DNA from 2 places in the Leuconostoc lactis genome. Region 2 is predicted to be linked to the other one. Evidence: riboswitches for the same ligand, from Rfam matches in the RefSeq annotation. Region 2 holds a riboswitch; the other holds the start of a gene.
The links. A riboswitch is a leader RNA that binds a small molecule or an ion and turns the genes downstream of it on or off. The one in region 2 is predicted to bind lysine.
Positions count from the first base shown of each region.

Region 1: it holds a riboswitch for lysine, as region 2 does, so the genes downstream of both, lysA (diaminopimelate decarboxylase) here and FGL80_RS03685 (amino acid permease) in region 2, are expected to answer to the same signal.

Region 1 is NZ_CP042420.1:29,551-41,305, reverse strand. Features, by position in the region: gene FGL80_RS00190 (VTT domain-containing protein) at 191-874, shown strand; gene FGL80_RS00185 (hypothetical protein) at 968-1,663, opposite strand; gene FGL80_RS00180 (XRE family transcriptional regulator) at 2,235-2,783, shown strand; gene FGL80_RS00175 (nicotinate phosphoribosyltransferase) at 2,780-4,156, shown strand; gene FGL80_RS00170 (hypothetical protein) at 4,166-4,501, shown strand; lysine riboswitch at 4,559-4,734, shown strand; gene lysA (diaminopimelate decarboxylase) at 4,836-6,140, shown strand; gene dapD (2,3,4,5-tetrahydropyridine-2,6-dicarboxylate N-acetyltransferase) at 6,154-6,861, shown strand; gene FGL80_RS00155 (N-acetyldiaminopimelate deacetylase) at 6,861-8,024, shown strand; gene dapA (4-hydroxy-tetrahydrodipicolinate synthase) at 8,065-8,943, shown strand; gene dapB (4-hydroxy-tetrahydrodipicolinate reductase) at 8,940-9,668, shown strand; gene recX (recombination regulator RecX) at 9,736-10,554, shown strand; gene ntdP (nucleoside tri-diphosphate phosphatase) at 10,667-11,236, shown strand; gene FGL80_RS00130 (PD-(D/E)XK nuclease family protein) at 11,346-11,755, shown strand, end outside.
Region 2 is NZ_CP042420.1:716,875-728,629, forward strand. Features, by position in the region: gene rlmD (23S rRNA (uracil(1939)-C(5))-methyltransferase RlmD) at 1-929, opposite strand, end outside; gene FGL80_RS03645 (hypothetical protein) at 1,197-1,430, shown strand; gene FGL80_RS03650 (AAA family ATPase) at 1,510-3,753, shown strand; partial or broken gene FGL80_RS03655 (nucleoid-associated protein) at 3,879-4,871, shown strand; gene FGL80_RS03660 (DUF1810 family protein) at 4,973-5,911, shown strand; gene FGL80_RS03665 (ketopantoate reductase family protein) at 5,939-6,934, opposite strand; gene trpS (tryptophan--tRNA ligase) at 7,093-8,109, shown strand; gene FGL80_RS03675 (LCP family protein) at 8,150-9,322, opposite strand; gene FGL80_RS03680 (hypothetical protein) at 9,515-10,171, shown strand; lysine riboswitch at 10,189-10,357, shown strand; gene FGL80_RS03685 (amino acid permease) at 10,437-11,755, shown strand, end outside.

The DNA of each region.
Region 1 (11,755 bases), 690 kb from region 2:
AACACAATGACTGACCGTGTCTATCTATATATCTTACCGTATGTTTGGCAAAATTGAAAATGTAATCACAAGTTGGTATCGGAGTTTAGCACGAAAAAATATTTTTATGGTACACTTATTTTATTCAAAAAAATAACGTATAGGAGAAGTGTACGCGCAACTTTATTGCTGGGCAGTACACAAAAAATACATGTTTCTGATTGATTTCATCCTCCATATTGATAGCCATATTGCCAGTTTGGTGACACAATTTGGACCATGGACTTATTTAATTTTGTTTACTATTATTTTTGTTGAAACAGGCGCTATCATTATGCCGTTTTTACCAGGTGATTCCTTGCTTTTCGCTGCTGGGGCCGTTGCCGCAACGCCAGCCGGAATTGCAGCTGGCCTTAATCACTGGGTGTTTATGGTGTTGTTCTTCGTTGCCGCGGTGGCTGGCGACACCTTGAACTTTTGGATTAGTCGGACGGGTGGATCTAAGCTACTTCAGCACCCATTCATGCGTCGTTTTATTAAAGAAGAACATATTCGTGAAGCCGAAGGCTTCTTTGAAAAGCATGGGGCGATGGCCATTATCATTGGTCGTTATATGCCAATTGTCCGGACGTTTGTGCCTTTGGTAGCCGGTATTAGTCAATTCCCATTCAGTCATTTCTTCAGAAATACATTGATTGCGGCCTTTTCATGGAGCTTCATTGCCACAGGTGCAGGGTACCTATTTGGGAATATTCCATTTGTGAAAGACAACTTCTCAATCATCATTATTGGTATTGCCTTTGTGACAATCTTGCCAACAATTATCAGTATTATTCGTTCAATGGTGATTAACCACCGCGCTAAGCAAATTGCAAAAGAAAATGACAACAAGTAAAGCCACCGCCAGGTGGCTTTTTTTATTGCAGTGGTGCTAGGACGTGAGTCTGGTAAGTTTTAGCTATGTACGCCCAAACGGGCATGAGTGTGTTTAGTTACTTGCTTGGTAATTAATGATTTTAGCGTCCATCGATGGGGCGGTTACTTTATCACCTTGATCTGTTTGATAAGTTTCGATCCCTTCAATCACACCAGAAAAAGTCACTTGTTGACCTTCTGATAGGTTTGAACCGCTCAGTAAATCTTGATCCACGTCAACAATCAATAAGTTGTTGGGGTTGTCATTGACTGCAAGCTGGACTTTATCATCACCATCAGTTGGCACAAGTTTGACCACTTTACCGCCAAATTGCATCTTTTCGCCAGCGAAATCAGCTGGGGCGTGGGCAATTTTCTCATACGGGATGTCTGTGCGATAGGCAATGGGTTCATTATTGCTAATATTAGGTGACACCTCGGTTAGCGTATGAATATTATCATCAGGTTCCACATCGACATCAATTTCAGAACCATGACTAGCGGTACTGTCATCATCAGATGACACAGCTAAGTTGTCAGATTTTTCAACATGTGATGATATGCCGCGGGCTGTCTTGGCCACAACATCTGCGCCGCACGTGGTCACTAACAATATCAGACTCATAACAAGCGTTGTGATCAATGCGCGGCCACTGACGCTACTGTCACGCTGCTTAACTTTATCGATCACAAAAATGATCAATAGTACAAAAAATACCACCAATACAATCAAGGTTATGAGCCAAAGTAAAGATAACATGCCTCTCATATTTTCTCACTCCCAAAGCCTTTTAATGTGGTTGCTCAGCACATGATGACTGGTTATTGATAAACGTTGAGCAATTTATTAAAAATAATACAGGTTATGTTGCGATAACATAACCTGAAGATGCGCTTGTCACGCTACAACAAGCCATTATACTACCGTATTTGATCGGCCGTCAACTGCCTTTATATTGGCTGTATTAGGGGCAATCATGCTTGCTATGAGGCCGTTTTCTTGGCGTATGGTGAGGTGTTTTTTAGACAATTTTTGACAAAAATACAATAAATGTGATAAATTTTAGATACAGCGCATAGTGCGTTGACCCAACATGAATTACGCTTGTTGATCGGTCGTAAGACTGTCTAAAACTACTTTCTTTCACACAAATTTCCACATTTTGTAATTCATGCTGGTTTTTTGAAAAATCATGGGTCGCGATGACAATGCCTGTCAATCGTGACTTTTTTTATGGGCACATCGTGATCAGTGCTATAATTTAAGGAGTGACTATAAAGATTGGGGAAAGTTGTCGGCCGACGTACAAACGTTAGTGTCGCAACGCTACAGTATAAAAATGAATAATATTGAAAAATTACAACAATTAACACACATTACCACACAAGAAATTGCGGACGCCTTGGATGTTAACGTTGATTTGGTCAAAGAATGGCAAGATGATGCCAGTTTGCCAACGGTTGCAGAATTGGAAGCGTTAGTTGGCATTTTTTCAAGTCAACTCGATGCCCAAGGCATTGAAGCCCAAACCAAATCACATCCGATTCACATTCGTTTGTCGATTGATTATTTATTGAATCTTGGTTTGACAATGTCAGATTGGATTACGTTAAAGTGGGCTGTTGAAGGTCAATGGCAAGGCGACCAACTCGCAGTTGGTTTCTTCCATGACGGCAAACTCACGCGCGTGGTGGCTTCTAATGACGAATTTGTCGCTGCCTTTGCAGGGTATTTGATTTTGCAAACGGAAGGCGAATTCGAACCTTATATTGATGAATTTGATGATGACAAAGTCTATGATTGGCGCTTGTTACGCCTACACGGCGACGATTATCGCGATGTTACCCGTGAGTTAATCGCGACAGACTTACCGGAGATAAAAGCATGACGGAAAATGTCATTTTGGCAACGGATGCCTATAAATTAACCCACCATTTACAGTATCCTGCCCAGTTAACAAAATTATATTCTTATGGCGAAGCGCGCGTTGGCGGCCAATATGAACAGGTGAGCTGGTTTGGCTTGCAAATGATTTTGGACGCCTATTTCCGCCAACCCATCACGGATGAGATGATTGATGAAGCGGCTCGTGTGAGTGAGCTCACGTTTGGCACATCAGCTTTTTTTAATCGCTCAGTTTGGGAAAAAGTCCGTGATCTTGGTTATTTCCCCGTTAAAATTAAAGCATTACCTGAAGGCATGACGGTGCCAGTGGGCAATGCGCTCTTTACGATTGAGTCGACGGCTGATTGGTTTGCCACCAGTTTGAACGCGTTAGAAGACGTTTTGATGCACGTGTGGTACCCAACAACCATTGCCACGAATTCAATGGTCATTCGGCAACGGTTAACCCCGTTATTTGAACAATCGGGCACGCCAGCCAATGTGGCGCTGGCGGTTAATGATTTTGGATTGCGTGGTGCGACGTCGTTAGAATCTGCTAAACGGGGTGGTGCTGCCCATTTGTTGCACTTCCGTGGCTCTGATAACATGGCAGCTTCGGCGTATTTGGAATCAGTTTATGGCGTGCCTGGACGCGCTTTGTCTGTCTGGGCAACGGAACATTCGGTGGCGACGTCATACGGTGCTGACGCTGGTGAATTCGCTTATGTCCATGCGCAATTGGATCGGGCACCGGATGATGCTATTTTATCTATTGTCATCGATTCATACGATGCGCTCAATTTTGTGAAAAATGTGATTGGGTCACCAGAAATTAAAGAACGCATTATGGCACGTGAGGGTCGAATTGTTCTCAGACCAGATTCTGGCGATCCGTTAACGATTGATTTGCAGGTGCTCGACCTGCTTGCTGAAATTTTTGGGACGACGACAAATGCCAAAGGTTATCGCGTTTTGCAACATAATGTCGGCATTATTCAAGGCGATGGTATGAAAGCAGACACGATTATTGCCCTTTATGAAGCCTTGATGGCTGCTGGTTGGTCAGCGGATAATTTGGTAGTTGGCTCTGGTGGTGGTTTGTTACAAGAAGGCTTTACTCGAGACACAGCACGCTTTGCCATCAAAGCAGCCTATGCGGAGACAGCCACTGGTGAGCACATCAATATCCAAAAGAAGCCTAAAACGGATGCTTCAAAAGCGTCAAAAGCAGGACTACTTAAAGTGATTCGCCGAGATGGCCAAATTGTCACGGTATCACAAAGCGAACCAGGAGAAGACCTCTTGACAACCGTTTATGAGAATGGCGTTTTTGCCCCTGTTGATGGGCAAGCGATGATACAACGTGCCCAAGTGTGAGGAATGATCTTGAATTACCAATTTAAAAAAGCCAGCGACATCACGACGGATGTCACAGTCGAACAATTAGACATCAAAGCCGCTGCGCAAGCTTATCGTGAACGCGATCAACGTGATGACAAGCCGAAAAGTGAAGCGAGCCAAGCACTCGTTGGCCATGGCGTACAAGCGCTTGGTACAGAGGCAGCAATTGGGAAAGATGAGCGTAAGGCCAAAGTACTCGCCTTATTTAACGCCGGTATGACGAGTTATATTGATTTAGCTTTTGAAATGAATTTATCAGAAGCGACGATTCAAAAATATGGCAAAGAATTAGGATTAACTTTCATTGACACGCCATATTAAATTAAAAATTTGACATTTTTAAATGCATAAGCTATTATAATAACAACATAAAATTTAATTTCACATAGAGGTTGCGATTGACAGGAGTCGCTTATCTGAATTGTTGTAGCAATTGGGAGGGTAAGTCAAAGGGGAAATCGCCGAAATGAACTAACACTACAAAGTTAGTTTGTTGGGCTAATGGTTAAGAACTATTAGACTGTCGTTAGAAATAACGGTGAGCTATGGAAACTGTCAAAAATGCAAGCTTTAGAAGCCTTTTGTCCGTGACCATGTCTCGAACAGAAGGCTTTTTATGTTAACAATTAGGGCATCGTTAAGGTGGAGAAGGTATATGGATTATTCAACAAACGCACAAGCACATTTGACCATTGATGGCGTCGATGCCGTTGCATTGGCCGACACTTATGGCACACCGTTATATGTTTACGACGTCTCTAAAATCCGTCAGACGATGCGTGCGTTTAAAGCAATTTTTGAGCGCGAAGATGTCCCATATGTTGTGAGTTATGCCTCAAAGGCGTTCTCAACGAAGGCCATTTATCAAGTTGCCCAGCAAGAAGGTATTCACGCAGATATTGTATCGGGGGGTGAATTATACACGGCCCTGGCAGCAGGTTTTCCACCAGCCCATCTGAGCTTTAATGGCAATAATAAGAGTTGGGATGAGCTAACGATGGCGGTACGTGCTGGCGTGGGGACGATTATTGTTGACAACTTCTTAGAGTTGCAATGGTTGTCAGAAATTGCCGCTACGCAACAAGTACAACAAGCCATTCTACTGCGTATTTCACCAGGTATTTCAGCGCATACCCATGAATTCATTAGCACTGGTCAGCAAGATTCTAAATTTGGCTTTGATTTATTGACTGGTCAAGCAAAACGTGCCTATGAGATTGCACGACTGGATGCAAACCTTAATTTACGTGGCTTACATGCCCACATTGGGTCACAGATTTTTGACGTCACGGGCTTTGAAAAGAACGCCGCTTTACTGGCCGAAACAGCCCATAGTTGGGGTTGGACCCCAGCCGTCATTAACGTGGGTGGTGGTTTTGGGATTCGGTATACCGATGATGATACGCCATTGCCTGAAAGCGACTATGCAGCAGCAATCATTGCCACACTGAAAGCAAAAGCTGAAGCATTTGCATGGCCAATGCCGGAAATTTGGATTGAGCCAGGGCGTTCGATTGTTGGACCAGCCGGGCAAACACTTTATACAATTGGCTCACGCAAGGATATTCCGGATTTACGCCAGTATCTCGCCGTTGACGGGGGCATGGGGGATAATATTCGACCAGCCCTTTACCAAGCGAACTACGATGCGGTGTTAGCCAATGATCCAAATGCGCCAACGACTGAAGTTGTGCGTGTCGCTGGTAAATATTGCGAATCAGGGGATGTGTTAGTTTGGGAACAAGCGTTACCGCAAACCAAACCTGGCGACATCCTATCTGTTCAAGCAACTGGCGCCTATGGCTATGCCATGGCTTCCAACTACAACCGCAATCCACGACCAGCAGTGGTTTTCGTGGAAAATGGCGCACATCAAGTGGTTGTGGCGCGGGAAACTTATGCCGATATCGTCGCGTTAGATCGTGACTATGACCTTGCAAGCACACCAGAAGAATCATAAGAGGATAAAAAACATGACAACGACAGAAAATGCAGCCCAAGAATTGATTGATTTCATCGCCAATGCTAAAAAAGTCACGCCCGTGAAAGTAACTTATAAAGGGGTCTTAGCCGGTGAAATTCCGGTAACGGTACAACAATTTGGCGGGGTGTCATTTGGGCAACTGATTGGCGATTGGGCTGATATTGCGCCACTGATTGCTAATTTACCGGCAGAAAATGTTTATATTGAAAATGATGCACGTCATTCAGCAGTTCCATTGCTCGATAAAAAGGCTGTGAATGCCCGCATTGAACCGGGGGCAATTATTCGAGATCAGGTTACGATTGGGGATAATGCCGTGATTATGTTAGGCGCAGTCATCAACATTGGCGCGGAAATTGGTGCTGGCACGATGATTGACATGGGGGCCATCTTAGGTGGTCGTGCTATTGTGGGTAAAAATTCACACATTGGCGCTGGTGCCGTATTAGCCGGGGTGATTGAACCGGCTTCAGCAGAACCCGTCCGTGTTGGTGACAATGTATTGGTTGGGGCAAACGCCGTTGTCATTGAAGGCGTTCAGATTGGTGATGGTGCCGTGGTGGCGGCTGGTGCCATTGTGACCAAAGATGTGCCAGCCAACACCGTAGTGGCTGGTGTACCGGCGAAAGTGATCAAAAAAATTGATGCACAAACCCAACAGAAAACAGCTTTAATTGATGCTTTGAGAGGACTATAATGCAGGACACAGCAGACATTTCATCGGCCATACGCACCTATCGACGAGACTTACATGCAATTCCAGAATTGGCCTTAGCAGAATACAAAACGCATGATTATTTGTTAAAACAACTAAAATCTTGGCAAAATGACACGATGACCATTCGAACGGTTGATGCGTTGCCAACGGCTATTTTGGTGCGTATACAGGGAACAGCCCCACAGCGCACGATTGGTTATCGGACAGATATTGATGCGTTGCCAGTGACAGAGGCGACGGGGTTACCATTTGCGTCAACGCATCCGGGTAACATGCATGCGTGTGGCCATGATGTCCATATGAGTATTGCTTTAGCCATTGTGCAATACTTCAGTCAGCATCAGCCCAAAGATAATTTGATTGTCTTCTTTCAACCAGCTGAAGAAGCGATGAGTGGTGGGAAAATAGCTTATGATCTTGGCTTGTTTGAAGGCGAATGGCGACCAGATGAATTTTATGGGATCCATGATCAGCCTGATTTACCGGCAGGGGTATTGAGTACGCGCCCAGGCACTTTGTTTGCCGGCACGGCTGAACTTAAAGTCACGATTCATGGGCAAGGTGGTCATGCGGCTTATCCCCATTTGGTCAAAGACCCGATTGTCGCTGCTGCAGAATTAATTTTGCAATTGCAAACGGTGGTGTCGCGTTCGGTTGATCCCATGCAAGGTGGGGTGGTGAGTATTGGGGTGATTAATGGTGGCATTGCTAATAATGTGATTCCGGATACTGTGCATTTTGAAGGTACTGTCCGGAGTATGACGCAAGCTGGCCTTGACATCATGATTCGTCGTATTCGTCAAATTATTGATGGCGTTGCCTTAGCCAATGATTTAGAGATTGCGGTTGAACTAGAAAGTGGCAGTTATTTACCGGTTGAAAATGATCCAGTCTTAGCACAACAAATGATGGCATTTATGCAACAGGCAGATAATATTGACTTCCAAGTGGCGCAACCAGGCATGACCGGCGAAGATTTTGGCTACTTGTTGCAGCACATCCCCGGCGTGATGTTGTGGCTTGGTGTCAATGATACCCATCCCTTACATAGTCCGGAATTGTCGATTGATGAAGCAGCGTTGGTCCCCGGATTTGAAGCCTTAAAAGACTTTTTAATTTGGCGGATGACAGTTTCAGCGTAATACCTAGTAACCAGTGCTTGGAATTTTTAGAGGAAAAGTTATGTACGAAAATATTCAGCTGATCACGGCAGTGGTCACACCGTTTGATCAAGTCGGCCAAATTGATTATGCAGCACTGACGAAAGTGATTGATCATTTGTTGGCGCATGGCACACAAGGTCTGGTTATTGCTGGGACAACTGGTGAGTCCCCAACTTTGACCCATGATGAAAAGTTGGCCGTTACAGAATTTATTGCCAGTTATGTTGGTGATCGTGTCTTATTGATTGCGAATGCGGGAACCAATAATACGGCAGAATCTGTTGAAATGGCGCGTGAATTAAGTGCCATTTCGGGTATTGATGCCATTTTGGCTGTGACCCCTTATTACAACAAGCCAAGCCAAGCCGGCATGATTGCCCATTTTAGCGCCATTGCTGATGCCGCGACAAAACCGGTCATGCTGTATAATATTCCGGGACGTTCTGCCGTTGGTTTGACGGTTGACAGTGTCGTGCAGTTAGCACAACACCCCAATATTAATGCCATTAAGGAAACCACGTCGGCTGAATTTATCGGAGCGGAAGTTGAATTGACTCAGCACGAGGATTTTGCCGTTTACACAGGTGAAGATGCGCAAACTTTAGCCGCATTTAGCCTGGGGGGTGCCGGGACAATTTCTGTTGCAGCGCACTTATATGGGGATGAGATGACGGCCTTATTTACGGCTATGTTAGCAGGCGATTGGCGTCAAGCTGGCCAAATTCAGCGTCAATTAACCCCTAAAATGACTGCTTTATTTCATTGGCCATCCCCCGCACCGGTGAAGGCCAAGTTGGCTGAACAAGGCTTGTTGCACAACATCACTCGGCTGCCTATTCTACCGTTAACAGCTGATGAAACACAACAATTAACGACACGATTGGAGGCAAAGGCATGACGCGCGTTATTTTGGCTGGTGGCTTTGGTAAATTAGGCCAAGCGATTCAAACCGGTTTGATGGATTCAGCATTTGAAATTGTGGGGATTTTAAGTGGGCACGCACATGACAGTGCCTATCCAGTTTGGACAGCCCTATCAGAAATTGATCAACCAGCAGATATTTTTTTGGATGTGAGTACACCAGCAACGGTGTATGACAATGCTGTGTGGGCGATTGCACATGATATGGCCGTTGTCATTGGTGCGACGGGACTAACAGATGACCAAGTAGCTGATTTACGGGCACGTGCAGCTGGTGGTGGGGTATTAATTGTCCCTAATTTTAGTTTGTCAGCTGTGTTACTCATGCAATTTTCCGAGTTAGCAGCGCAGTATTTTCCGGATGTCGAAATTGTTGAAGCGCATAATCCTAAGAAAATCGATGCCCCTTCGGGGACAGCTGTGACAACAGCTAAGCGCATTGCTGCTGCACGTCAACGTGATCCAGAGCCAACAACGACAGGGCCAGCACGTGGTGAAGTCATTGATGCTGTTCCCGTACATGCGCTGCGCTTACCGGGCTACATTGCGCAACAAACCGTGTATTTTGGTGGCCTGGATGAACAATTGACCTTGAGCCAAAGTACAACGAGTCGTGCGGCGTTTGTGCCAGGTGTACTGCGTGCTTTACAAGGCGTAACCCAGATGAGCGGCTTGGCAATTGGCCTCGATCACGTACTTTAATTGTGGGGACTGGTGATTTTTGGACATATTTTGAGCAATTACCGAATGGATTGCGTACAATAGTAATATGAAAAAAATTACGAAAATCGCGACTCAAAAGCAAGCTGGACGCTACAGTATTGACTTAGACAACGTTTTTGCTTTTGGCGTTGCAGAAAGTGTCTTGATTAAATACGGCTTGGCCAAGGGCCGTGAATTAGATGATGCCTTAATTGCACAAATCAAATATGATGATGCGATTGCCAAAGCACTGAATACAGCTTTAAATTATTTGGGCCATGCGTTACGGACCGAAAAACAAATTCGCCAAAAATTATCGGATCAACAAGTGACTGAGGCGATTCAAGATACCGTATTGGCACGATTAAAAGATTTAGGTTATGTTGATGATTTCAACTATGCCAAACATTATGTGGCAACCAAAAAGCGCTTGTCACCCAAAGGGCCGGTGACCATTAGTTTGGCCTTACAGCAGGCAGGGGTACCAGCATCAGCGATTACCCAAGCACTGGCAACTTATACAACAGCTGAACAGCTAGCCGTGGGGGAACAATTAGCCCTAAAATTAGCCCAACGTTATCAACGTGAAGCAACACGTGCCAAGCAACAAAAGATTGTCCAAGCGCTTGTACAAAAAGGCTTTTCTTTTGACATTGCCCAGGCAGTTGTGGCGCAGATTGATTTTGCTAATGATGCGGACACAGAACGTGCCAACGTGATTCGGCAAGCTGAAAGATTGTGGTATCGCTATCGCAATGTAACTGAGTCGGAACGACAATATAAAGTTAAAAATAAACTTTACACCAAAGGCTTTTCGGCAGAATGGATTGACGTGGCCCTTCAAGCCGTTACCCAAAATGATGCGCTGACAGAATTTTCTGAGTAAAGACAAAGACCGTCTTTGGCACTCTTTTTGGTAAAGTGCTTGTAGTCTATCATTTACGTATAATATTTGATACAATGAAAGAGCATTCGGTGTTAGAAGAGTAGGTACGATCATGAGTTTTGATAAGTCAAATCGCGGGCCACGCGAAGGTGATTTCATCACGATCAAAAGTTATAAGCATGACGGCTCGTTGCATCGAACTTGGCGCGATACCATGGTTTTAAAAACCAGTGAAAATGCAATCATTGGATTAAACGATCATACTTTAGTGACAGAAGACGACGGACGACGGTGGGTGACACGTGAACCGGCAATTGTCTATTTTCATAAAAAGTATTGGTTTAATATTATTGCCATGATTCGTGATAATGGGGTATCGTATTACTGTAATTTAGCGTCACCCTTTGTCTTAGATAAAGAGGCGCTAAAGTATATTGATTACGATTTAGATGTCAAAGTTTTTCCTGATGGGGAAAAACATTTGTTGGATGCTGATGAATATGCAGCGCACAGCAAAAAATGGCATTATCCACCAGAAATCGATAAGATTCTGAAGGCACATGTTAAGATTTTAGTTGACTGGATCAACGAAGGCACGGGCCCTTTTTCACAAGGATATGTCGATGTTTGGTATACAAGATACCAACATTTGATGCAACAGCGACTTAAAGATCGTCGTTGATAAAGCAAGCAGCACGTCAGAAATGACGTGCTTTTTGTATGCTAAAATAGACAGTATGATGAGAAATTAACGTCACACAGATGTGTGTTAATGATGAAAAGAGGCGTAAATGGCGGTAACAATTTATATGGCGCATGCCCAAGCTGATTTACGGGGTGCGTTATTAGCAGATGCTCAGCAAAAATTAGCGCAAGATGCAGCAACCACAGTGTATTATATCGTGCCTAACCACGTTAAATTTGATAGTGAAGTGGCGATTTTACAACGGTTGGCGCAACAAAATGGTTATGATCCTCAGTCAGATTTGTATGCACAAAGCCGTTTACAAGTCTATTCCTTAACCCGTTTAGCTTGGGCATTGCTCAAGGACATGCCCAATCAGCAGCCAGATATTGTGCAAAATACTGGGTTATTTATTATGGTGTCCGATATTTTACGTGAGTATGCACCGCAATTACCAATTTTTGCTAGAATGCAGGCTAAACCAGGCTTTATCGCTGCTTTAGTGACGCAACTGGT
Region 2 (11,755 bases):
TAATCTTTACCCCATAATTTGATGGTTTCCTCACCCCAAACAATGCTTGTTCGGCCAGGATTAAAGTTTTGGAAAATACCCGTGACCTCGGGGAGTGCTTGGTTAATGGCTTCAATTAAAGCGGCATCACCGGGGAAGCCGTCAGTGTTTGTGACAAATGTTAATTGGACTTCACCGGTTGTATGTGACGCACGCGCGACAATGGTTTTGACAGTCCCGCGATTTTTATCTTCGTTATAAATGGAAACGGATAATTTATCAAGCAAATCACGTACTGTCCGCAACACTTTCATGGTTGCTGGATCTTGCGTGTGCACAACAGGCAAATCAACCAAATCATGACTGCTGCGCTTATACATCCCCACGCTCAGCTTATCGCCAATTTTTCGCACAGGGAATTGCGCTTTGTTGCGATACTCATAGGGGTTTGCCATACCAATGGTATCGCGTAAGTCATAATCAGTCCAGCCGCGTGGTTGGAACTTTTCCAGGGCTTGGGCAATCACGTCTTTTTTGAAGGCTAATTGTGCTGGATAAGTCATGTGTTCTAGTTCAAAGCCACCGACTTCATCTGCGTATTCATCGCGTGGGGTTACCCGATTAGGGGACTTTTCACGGATTTTGAGCACTTTAGCTGCGATGTATTTGGGTTGGACATCGGTTACCTTAACGACTGCGACTTCATCAGGTAAAACCCCAGGGACGAAAACGATTTTACGCTTGAAGTAGCCGATACCTTCGCCGTTAATCCCTAAACGCTTAATTGTTAGTGGGAAATTTTGACCAATGCGCACGTCGACCCCATCACCAGTTGCTTGGCGACGATCTTGTCGACGGGGATCAAATTTTTTGCCGTAATAGGGCTTTTTGCCGGTTGTTGGCCGTGCTTTTTGTGCATAAGCCCGTTTTTTGTTTGTATTTTCTGTCATATTGATGATGTGCGTGAGCTCACGCACATGTCCTTTCTGCAATGCAATGCCATGGTGACGTTGTTACCTATTCAGTATAACAGCTCTGGGCTGATAAAATAATTTACAAAAGTGAGTGTTTTACACTTGCGTTATAATACAAAAGTGGTATAATGATAATCGTAAAGGAGATGGGGGAAAATGAAGGGGAGCATAAGCTTTACTGATCGTCACCACATTCATGTGCGCGGTCAGACAAAATAGATAAATTAGTTGGAGCAAACGATCATGAAATTTGATATTAAGGCGTATTTAGATGATAATTCGCTCACGATTTATCGGGTAGCGAAGGCGTCTGGTTACGGCTATACAACGATTCATAAATCGTTTAACAAAACACAATCAGACGCAACTAGTTTAAATGTTAGAGATTTGGATGCACTTGCTAAGGCTCAAAATAAGGCCATGTGGGAAGTGCTTCGCGATCTAGAAAATTTTTATTTCAACCCTGAGGGACGTTGAACCGTTATTTGATATCAGCGCAGTTGGGGCTTGACGCAGATAATTTTGATTATAACTTAAGATAAGAGGGGATATACTTATGGCAAATAACAACTTTTTCGATGATCCATTCGGATCTGACATGAACGAAATTTTTAACAACATGATGGGTAACATGAACGGTTTCAACACTGAAAACCGTCGTTACTTGATCAACGGACAAGAAGTGACACCTGAACAATTTGCAGAATATCGTCAAACTGGTAAGTTGCCACAAAGCACACAACAAGGACAAGTTGCTGGGAACGGTCGCATGGCTGCACAACAACCTGGACAAGTTAAGCAAGAAGGCATCTTGATGAAGCTTGGTCGTAACTTGACGGCTGAAGCGCGTGAAGGTATGCTTGATCCAGTTATTGGTCGTAACAAAGAAATTCAAGAAACAGCTGAAATCCTTGGTCGTCGTACAAAGAACAACCCAGTATTGGTTGGTGATGCTGGTGTTGGTAAGACAGCAGTTGTTGAAGGTTTGGCACAAGCCATTGTGAATGGTGATGTCCCAGCCGCAATTAAGGACAAGGAAATCTTCTCAATTGATATTTCAAGTCTTGAAGCTGGTACACAATACCGTGGTGCCTTTGAAGAAAACATCCAAAACTTGATGAAGGAAGTTAAGGCTGCCGGTAACATCATCTTGTTCTTTGACGAAATCCACCAAATCCTAGGTGCCGGTTCAACTGGCGGTGAAGATGGCGGTAAGGGATTGGCTGATATCATCAAGCCAGCTTTGAGCCGTGGTGAAATTTCAGTTATTGGTGCGACAACACAAGACGAATACCGTAACACAATCATGAAGAATGCCGCATTGGCACGTCGTTTCAATGAAGTAACGGTTAATGCGCCATCAGCAAAGGATACATTGGAAATTCTTAAGGGTATTGCGTCATTGTATGAAAAGCACCACCATGTTGAATTGCCAGAACCAGTATTGAAGGCTGCAGTTGACTATTCAATTCAATACATTCCACAACGCTCATTGCCAGATAAGGCCATTGATTTGTTGGATATGACAGCTGCGCACTTGAGTGCTAAGAACCCTGTTACAGATAAGGTAAGTCTTGAAAAGCAACTTGCTGAAGCTAAGGAAAAGCAAGAAAAGGCTGTTGCTGACGAAGACTTCGAAGCTGCTTTGATGCACAAGAACAAGATTGCCGATTTGGAAAAGGAAATTGCTGGCGCAGACAAGGCAACTAAGGTTGTTGCAACAACAAACGATGTGGCTGAATCTGTTGAACGTTTGACTGGTATCCCAGTATCACAAATGGGTGCTTCAGATATCGAACGTTTGAAGACAATCGGTTCACGTTTGGCTGGTAAGGTTATTGGTCAAGATGAAGCGGTTAACATGGTGGCACGTGCCATCCGTCGTAACCGTGCCGGATTTGACGAAGGTAACCGTCCAATCGGTAGCTTCCTATTTGTCGGTCCTACTGGTGTGGGTAAGACAGAATTGGCTAAGCAACTAGCCCTTGATATGTTTGGTTCAAAGGAAAACATCATCCGCTTGGATATGTCAGAATACTCAGACTTGACAGCCGTATCAAAGTTGATTGGTACAACAGCCGGTTACGTTGGTTATGACGACAACAGCAACACATTGACTGAAAAGGTACGTCGTAATCCATATTCAATTGTCCTATTGGATGAAATTGAAAAGGCTAACCCACAAGTTTTGACATTGTTGTTGCAAGTCATGGATGATGGTCGTTTGACTGATGGTCAAGGTAACGTTGTGAACTTCAAGAACACAGTGATTATCGCAACATCAAACGCTGGCTTCTCAGACAAGAGCGAAGGTGAATTAATGGACCGTTTGGCACCATACTTCCGTCCAGAATTCTTGAACCGATTTAACGGTGTGATCGAATTCTCAGCTTTGACAAAGACAGATTTGAAGCACATTGTGAACTTGATGTTGGACGATGTGAACGAAACATTGGCTAAGAAGGACATCACGTTGACAGTGACTGATGCCGCCAAGGAATACTTGATTGAACAAGGCTATGATGAAGCAATGGGTGCACGTCCACTTCGTCGCGTGATCGAACAACAAATCCGTGATCAAGTGACGGACTTCTACCTTGAAAATCCTGAAGAAAAGCACTTGCGTGCTGACTTAGTTGACGACAAGTTGATCATTTCTGCTTTGACTGACGATGATGTCGTGAATGAAGATGAACAACTTCGTGAAGCTTCAGATGCTGAAGCCGATAAGGGCGAAGCTAACAAGGGTGAAGCTCGTAAGGGCAAGGATCACAAAGGCAAGTCTGATAAGAAGAAGTAATTAGCTGCGTGATCATACGTGATAAGTCGATAAACCTAACGGTTTGTCGGCTTTTTTGTTATCCGAAAGATAGCAACATTAGCGTGCATGATATAATAAAATGATTAAACATAAAGGATGCAAAGATGATTATCCAACATGCGATGTTACATATTCTAGACACGAATACAGGCAGCCTCATCGCTTCACAAGGAGAGATGCCCTTAGATAATGCTGGCGTACAAGCGTATATTGAAAAACTGGTCGCTAAAGTGTCAGCCGGGGATGTGAAACAAGGCACTTTGACAGCGCAAGATTATCTGGCAACGATGCTGGCTAATCCTGATTTTTCAGAGATGACGACGGCGTTAGCCACAAAATTATTTGATCTTATTGCTGCTAGTGACGCTGTGCCAGCCGGGGATGTGCTGAGCTTTTTGGCGACGTCAGATGATGGCCCAATCTTTGGCTTACTCAAGCTGAATTTTTCACCGCGTTATGCGCACACTGTGACCTATATTGACGATCAAATGGTGAACAATTTGGTGTTGAACCAAACGGTTTTACCGGCCAGCAGTCAAACCGTTGATGAGGCGATTATCGTTGATTTGACGACGCAACGTTATCAGTTATTAGAGAAAAAATATGTGATTGATGGCCAGCGTTGTGCTTATTTTTCGGAAAAGTTTCTGGCGTTGACACCCGAAACGTCGTTGAAAGAAAATATTCAGACCATTAAGCGGACTGTGAAAGCCGTGGCTGAAAAATTTGACGACATACCGGCGCATGAAGCATTAGCGATGACTCAGGCAGTCATTTATGACGGCTTATCAACGGGATAGATTGATACAACTGCAATTGCTGAACAAGCGTTTCCAGATAATTTGACGGCCCAAGCGCAATATCAAGAAAAGTTAACCGAAAAAGCGGTTGCGCCCAAAGTACCGGTCGAGAATACGCCAAAATATGAAAAGAAGTATCGCGTGCAAAAATTTAAATTAGATTCAGGGATTGAAGTTTCCATCCCAATGGCTGTCTATCAAGATCGCTCAAAAGTCGAATTTATCAATCATGACAATGGCACAATCTCACTGGTCATTAAAGATATTGAACAAATTGCCAATAAGTTTTCAGTGTGACAGTATCAATTATTGGGTACAGAACCATTTACTGCTATAATGAGGAAAATAGGATAAGGTAAGAAAGGGCTAAGTTAGTTATAACTTGGATAAACAATGTCATGCCATACGCAGATTCTTATGTTGCAAAAATTCGTGAACGAGTGGGGCACGATTTTGAATTAGTGATGCCTACAACCGATGTGGTGATTGAAAACCCACAAGGTGAATTGCTGATGATTTATAATCGGGATTTTGACGGTTGGGCGTTTCCTGGAGGTTACGTTGAACCAGAATTGTCTTGGCAAGAGAATGCCGCACGAGAAGCGACCGAAGAAGCGGGCATTACGGCTGACCCGAAAAAGCTACAATTGATTGGGACAGTGTCCGGCAAACAATTTGTGGCGCATTATCCAAATGGCGACCGTGCAAAACTTTATACGACGGTTTTTCATTTAACGGATTGGACGGCTGAACAAACAGGTATTGACGAGACGGAAATCGATGCCAAAAAGTGGGTCTCCCCCCAAACAATTGACCATATGCACCTCACGTTTGCAGGGCGGGCCGTATATCGTTTATTTAGAAAGTACCAAGCATCTGGCGCTGTCCAAAATATCACGCTTGATTCAGCCTTACAGCGCTTTGTGGATGCGCAAAACGGCGAAATTGTCGGGGTTAATACGTATACAGATGCGTTAGCAGAATTAAGTCAGGGTGAAAAGCAGACGCATTGGATGTGGTACGTCTTACCACAATTACGTGCTTTGGGTAAAAGTGAACGGGCCATTTATTATGGGCTAGCTGATGCCAAAGAGGCACAAGCTTACTTGGCAGATCCAGTACTTCGGACGCGTTTAGAGGCGATTGTCGCCACGACGCTGGCATTGGCAGGTAACGATCCAGTGGCTGTGTTTGGCGCAGTAGATACACCAAAGTTCCAAGCCAGTTTGACGCTATTTAACCAAGTTGCGCCGGAGACGCCCCTTTACCAACAAGCACTTGATAAATATTTTAATGGTGTGCAACACGCTGAAACATTGGCCTTGTTAGCACAATAAAAAAGCATGCCGTGGCATGCTTTTTTATTAAGCGCCAGTATAATCTGGGGCTAACTTATTAACAGGTGGCGTGAACTCACGCATTGATTCAGCCAAGTGGACGAAATTGGTGACCAAACGATGATTTGGAGCTTGGGTACCGTGTTGATCCGCAAGGTCTGCAATCCAGCCGTTGATATAATCAACTTCGGTTGGCCGTCCCTTCACAAAGTCTTGGTACATAGAAGGAAAATGGAGGGGATTGGCCACGTTTGAGACATAGTCAACTTGCGCCACCATATCATCGCGACTTTCGATGAGTTCAATACCAGCAGCTTCAGCGGCATCGTACGCTTCGTTGATGAGTGGCCGGGCAATGCCTTCCAGGAAATTATCATAAGCCATTAATTGGCCCATCCGTGATTGAAACATCGTTGCAATTGAGTTCTCAACGGCATTGAAGAAGACTTTAGTCAGCAGTGTACCCATGAAATTTTCAGTGTAACTTGGGTTTAAATGCGCAGCTTTAAAGTCAGCTAGGAGCGCATCCATGGTTGCGGAAGGTTTCTCTGTCAAATTGGCATAGACAGAAGAACCAGCGCCTTCAGCGCCCATAAAGTCGACGTCGCCAAAATCATTTAAGACAGTGGCGATCATGGCTGTGCCGCCAATAATGTGTTCATCATCGAAATATTGCTGTAGTTTTTCAATATGGCCCATGCCATTCATAGCACCTAAGGCTGTTTGACCAGGTTTGAATTTTGGTGCCAGACGATCGAGGGTATCTTGTAGCTGCATTTGCTTCATAAAGAAAATCCAGACATCAGGCTCGCCATCATATTCCTCGGGTGAGAAAATGTTAATTTTAATGTCATGACGATCTTTGTGGTCACGTGATTTCCAAACTTTGTCGCCTTGCGCACGAATCTTATCTAAACTCGCCTGGGTAGGTTCAACAAAGTCTACTGGGACACCTGCATTTTCCTGAAGGAGAATACCGTATCGCAATCCCATTGCGCCTGCGCCAACTACTGCATATTTCATCGTATCGATCTCCTATCGTCATATAATGATATAATTCTAATGTTTATCACATTTTAAGTCAAGGGTATTTTTAATCTTTTTGGCTATGAACATTGTGAAATTTACCGTATAATAAGAGATAGAGTGCATACTGCACGTTTTTAATAGAGGAAGTTAAAATGTCTAAAGAAATTTATTTAACAGGTGATCGACCAACTGGTAAGTTGCATATCGGTCATTATATTGGGTCATTAAAAAATCGTGTGGCAATGCAAAATTCAGGCGAATATGAACCATTTGTGATGATTGCTGATACGCAAGCCTTTACAGATAATGCGCGTAATCCAGAAAAAATTCGACAATCACTAACAGAAGTTGCTTTGGATTATTTGGCAGTTGGGATTGATCCAACGAAAACAACGATTTTTGTACAATCACAAATCAAAGGGCTATTTGAACTCACAGAATACTTTATGAACTTGGTGTCGGTAGCACGTCTACAACGTAATCCGACCGTGAAAGCAGAAATTTCACAAAAAGGCTTTGGTGAAGGAATCCCCGCTGGGTTCTTAACTTATCCGGTGTCACAAGCTGCTGATATTGCCATTTTCCGCGCCACGAAAGTGCCGGTTGGGGATGATCAGGAACCAATGTTAGAACAAGCCCGTGAACTGGTACGGTCATTTAACAATGCCTACCAATCTGATGTCCTTGTTGAACCAGTCGGTGTCTTTCCACCGAAGGGACAAGGGCGTTTACCTGGTATTGATGGTAATGCTAAGATGTCTAAATCATTGGGCAACGGGATTTATATTTCTGATGATGCCGATACATTGGCCAAAAAAGTGAAGGCGATGTATACTGATCCGTTGCACATCAATATTGACGATCCGGGACATGTTGAGGGTAACGTTGTCTTCACATACCTTGATATTTTCGATCCCGACAAAGAACGCGTGGCTGAATTAAAGGCACACTATACGGCCGGTGGTCTAGGCGACATGAAGCTTAAGAAGCATTTAATTGACGTGATGGAAGCCGAAATGGCACCAATTCGTGAACGACGTGCACGATTTGCTCAGGACATTCCGGCGGTTCTGGAGATGTTAAAAACAGGGTCAGAACGTGCTAATGTGGTGGCGGAAGCGACGATGAAAGATGTCCGTCATGCGATGGGCGTTGATTACTTTGGATAAAGCATAATAAAAAAGCACCAAGCCATTTGGCATGGTGCTTTTATTGTGCTGTGGTTGTATCGGTCTCGTCGCTACTATTATCGTCTACTGGACGTAATGATGCTGCGATGTTGGCGAGACTTGATGGAATTTTACCGCCGTAAGGGCGGCCAGTTTTCTCGGCTTTAAGACCAAGGGCTTTTCTGGCGAGATCCGTGACCCGTTGCTTTTCCTTTTGTGGTATCACTTCATAAGAGACATCGTTACCGGCAGCATCGGGATAATTGGTGGTCACACCTTGCATGTGTTCGGTGGTAATATGATTTTTAGCTTTAATATATTTGCTAGCCATTGTTGTCATATCACCAAACGTCAGGTCAGTTCGCACATTTTTAGAAATAGTGGCCATGAACTTGTCATTGAGTAAGCTGGACACATTGGCCGACTTTTTGATGAGGCCTTCTAAAACTAAGCGTTGCCGTTGCTGACGACCATAATCACCAGTCGGATCACCGTAACGCATGCGTGAAAAGGCCAGAGCAGCATCGCCATTCATAACCGTTTTGGAAGCGGACCAAGTCGCACCGTTATCGTCAGAATGCTCATATTTGTTACTGTTCTTATGGAAACGGTAGAGATTAGGCCCGTAATTGTGGGCAGTTTCTTGACTATAGGTAAAATCAAGTGGTGACTTTACGGAAATACCACCAACTTGATCAACCATAGTTGCTAGACCACCCATATTGACGAGGGCATAGAAGTCGATGGGGATGTTCAAAAATGATTCCACCGTCTTAATTGACGTAGCTGTGGAACCAAAGGCGTAAGCTGCGTTCAATTTTTGTGGGAAAGTATTTTCATAACCGGCAATTGAGACCATGGCGTCGCGAGGGAGCGAAATCATAGTTGTTTGTTCAGTTTTAGGGTTGATGATCAACAGCATCATGGAGTCAGTACGCCCACGATAGGTGCGACCTAATTCACCAGTATCCGTACCATACAATAAAACAGAAATTGGGCGACCACTTTTAATCACTTCGGATACATCACGTGATTTGGTGAGGCCAGCACCGGCATATGATTTGTCGATGACACCTTTTGTGTTGTGAATGGTTAACCAAGCAAAGCAGCCGATCACAAACGTCATAATAGCAATACCAATAAAAATCAGATTGCGTAGCTTGTGCTTTGGCGCTTGATATCGGTGCGTACGTGAATCTGATTGGGGATCCATATGAATAAGTCTCCTAAAATGTTGCTAGATTTGCCTATCATATTCAACAATATGATAGGACTCACAATTATAATTATCATAACACTTGAATATAAAGACAAGGTTAAAAAAGTGCCAGATCGTGAATTTAAGCAAATGATACTGGCTATAATGGTACAATTGTTGTGATCAACAGACAAGGGAGTTAATAGCATGTTAATCCAGCCGGATAAATTAAGAAAATGCCTCATGTTGATTTTTGGTGGTTTGTTTCTGATTTTAGCGATTCAGGTACGTTTTAATTTGTTGTTTATGCATGTCATGAATGATGGGGCAGAATTAGCGGTGCATAATTTTATGCCACAGCTCGTGCAACAAGGAATTGGTTTTGCTAGCTTGTTGAATCATTACTGGTTGGCAGTGTTTGGGATTATCGGCCTATCTGGTTTGCTCTACTTGGTCAATTATAAAATTGCCATGGGTTGGTTAATTGCCACGCAAGTCCTAGGGCTGCTGGTGGTTGAGCTATTATCGATGGTGTTAACCACTTATTGGGATAAGGGTTTCAAAATGGGATCAATGATGCCAGATCTTTTGTTAGTTTGGTGGTTTCAGATTTTGGCGGTCATTGCCGCTATTATTGTGCCAAGACTAACAGCTGACTGGCAATGGCAGTGGGGAATTCAGCTGCTGGTTGTGTTCGGATGGTGTTTGATGGCGCTATCGCGCATGCAACAAAATGGCATGCTGCTATCTAGTGAACTTGGGGCGCTATGCTTTGGGTATTTTTGGTGGCAATTGAGCGAACAGCAATATCGTCGACATGCAAAACACTGGCGTCGTGTATTAGAAATTGACACCTTAATTTAAAGATGATATGATATTCAAGTTATCAAAGAGGTTGCAACCAACATGAGTAACGTAAATGAGTTCGCCAAGAACAGTGATTTTACGCGAAAGGGGCGGTTGCCGAAATTTCTCGCAAGGCAGCGGGAGATTGGGCTAACAACGAATAGTTGTTAGACTGTCACGGCGACGTGGTGTGCTTTGAAAAGTTACGATAAACTAACTTTTTAGACCTCTTTCTATTTACAAGAAAGGGGCTTTTTATTTGCCCCGATTAGGGAGAATGTTAATGGCAGAACATAATGGTGAGATGAAACGTAATCTCAAGACACGTCATGTGTCAATGATTGCTTTAGGTGGTTCAATTGGAACAGGTTTGTTTGTGGCTTCCGGTGCGACAGTTGCCCAAGCTGGTCCGTCAGGAGCGATTGTTGCCTATTTGGCAATTGGTGTCATGGTCTATTTCTTAATGACCAGTTTAGGTGAAATGGCAACTTATTCACCAACATCAGGCTCTTTTTCTGATTATGCTGGCCGCTATGTTGACCCCGCACTGGGTTTTGCGATGGGTTGGAACTACTGGTTTAACTGGGCGATTACATTAGCCGTCGATATTGTGGCTGTTGGTTTGGTGTCAAACTTTTGGTTCCCCAATACCCCATCGTGGATTTTTTCAGCGGTGGCAATGGTGTTCATTTTCTTCATTAATCTATTTTCTGTGGGGGCCTTTGGTGAAACAGAATTTTGGCTGTCAATGATAAAGGTCATTACAATTATTGCCTTTTTGATTGTGGGTGTCGCCACGATTTTTGGGGTTATCCATTCAGATATTAACGTGATGAAAAACCTATCTGTTGGGAACCATGGTTTTGTCGGTGGTCCGCAAGCTATTTTGTCAGTCTTTGTTGTGGCTGGCTTCTCGTTCCAAGGTACGGAGTTAATCGGGATTACTGCTGGTGAAGCTAAGGATCCGGAAAAGTCTGTGCCTAAGGCGATCAATCAAGTTTTCTGGCGTATTTTACTTTTCTATATTATGGCCATTTTCGTCATTTCAGCTTTGGTTTACTACCGTGATCCGAGCTTGTTGAGTGCATCAACTAAAAATGTTGCAGAATCACCGTTTACAATTGTCTTTAAAAATGCAGGAATTGCCTTTGCCGCCAGTTTGATGAACGCGGTTATCTTGACATCAATTGTATCATCAGCTAATTCAGGTTCTTATGCCTCAACCCGTATGTTATATGCAATGGCACGTAAGGGTGAGGCACCAAAGATTTTTGCAAAATTGTCAACCCGTGGGGTACCGGTAGCGGCCCTCTTCTTGACGACAGCGATTGGTTTATTGGCCTTCATTTCAAACACGAAGGGTGGATCAGTGGCTTATACTTGGCTTGTGAATGCTTCAGGTTTGACTGGATTCATCGCTTGGGTTGGTATTGCGCTGTCTCATTACCGTTTCCGTCGTGCCTACGTTGTACAGGGAAAAGATTTGAATGCATTGAAATATAAAGCAAAATGGTTCCCATTTGGCCCACTATTTGCGCTAGTGATTTCAATTGGCGTGATTATTGGTCAGGATCCGGCAAGTTTTTCACAATTTAACCTAGA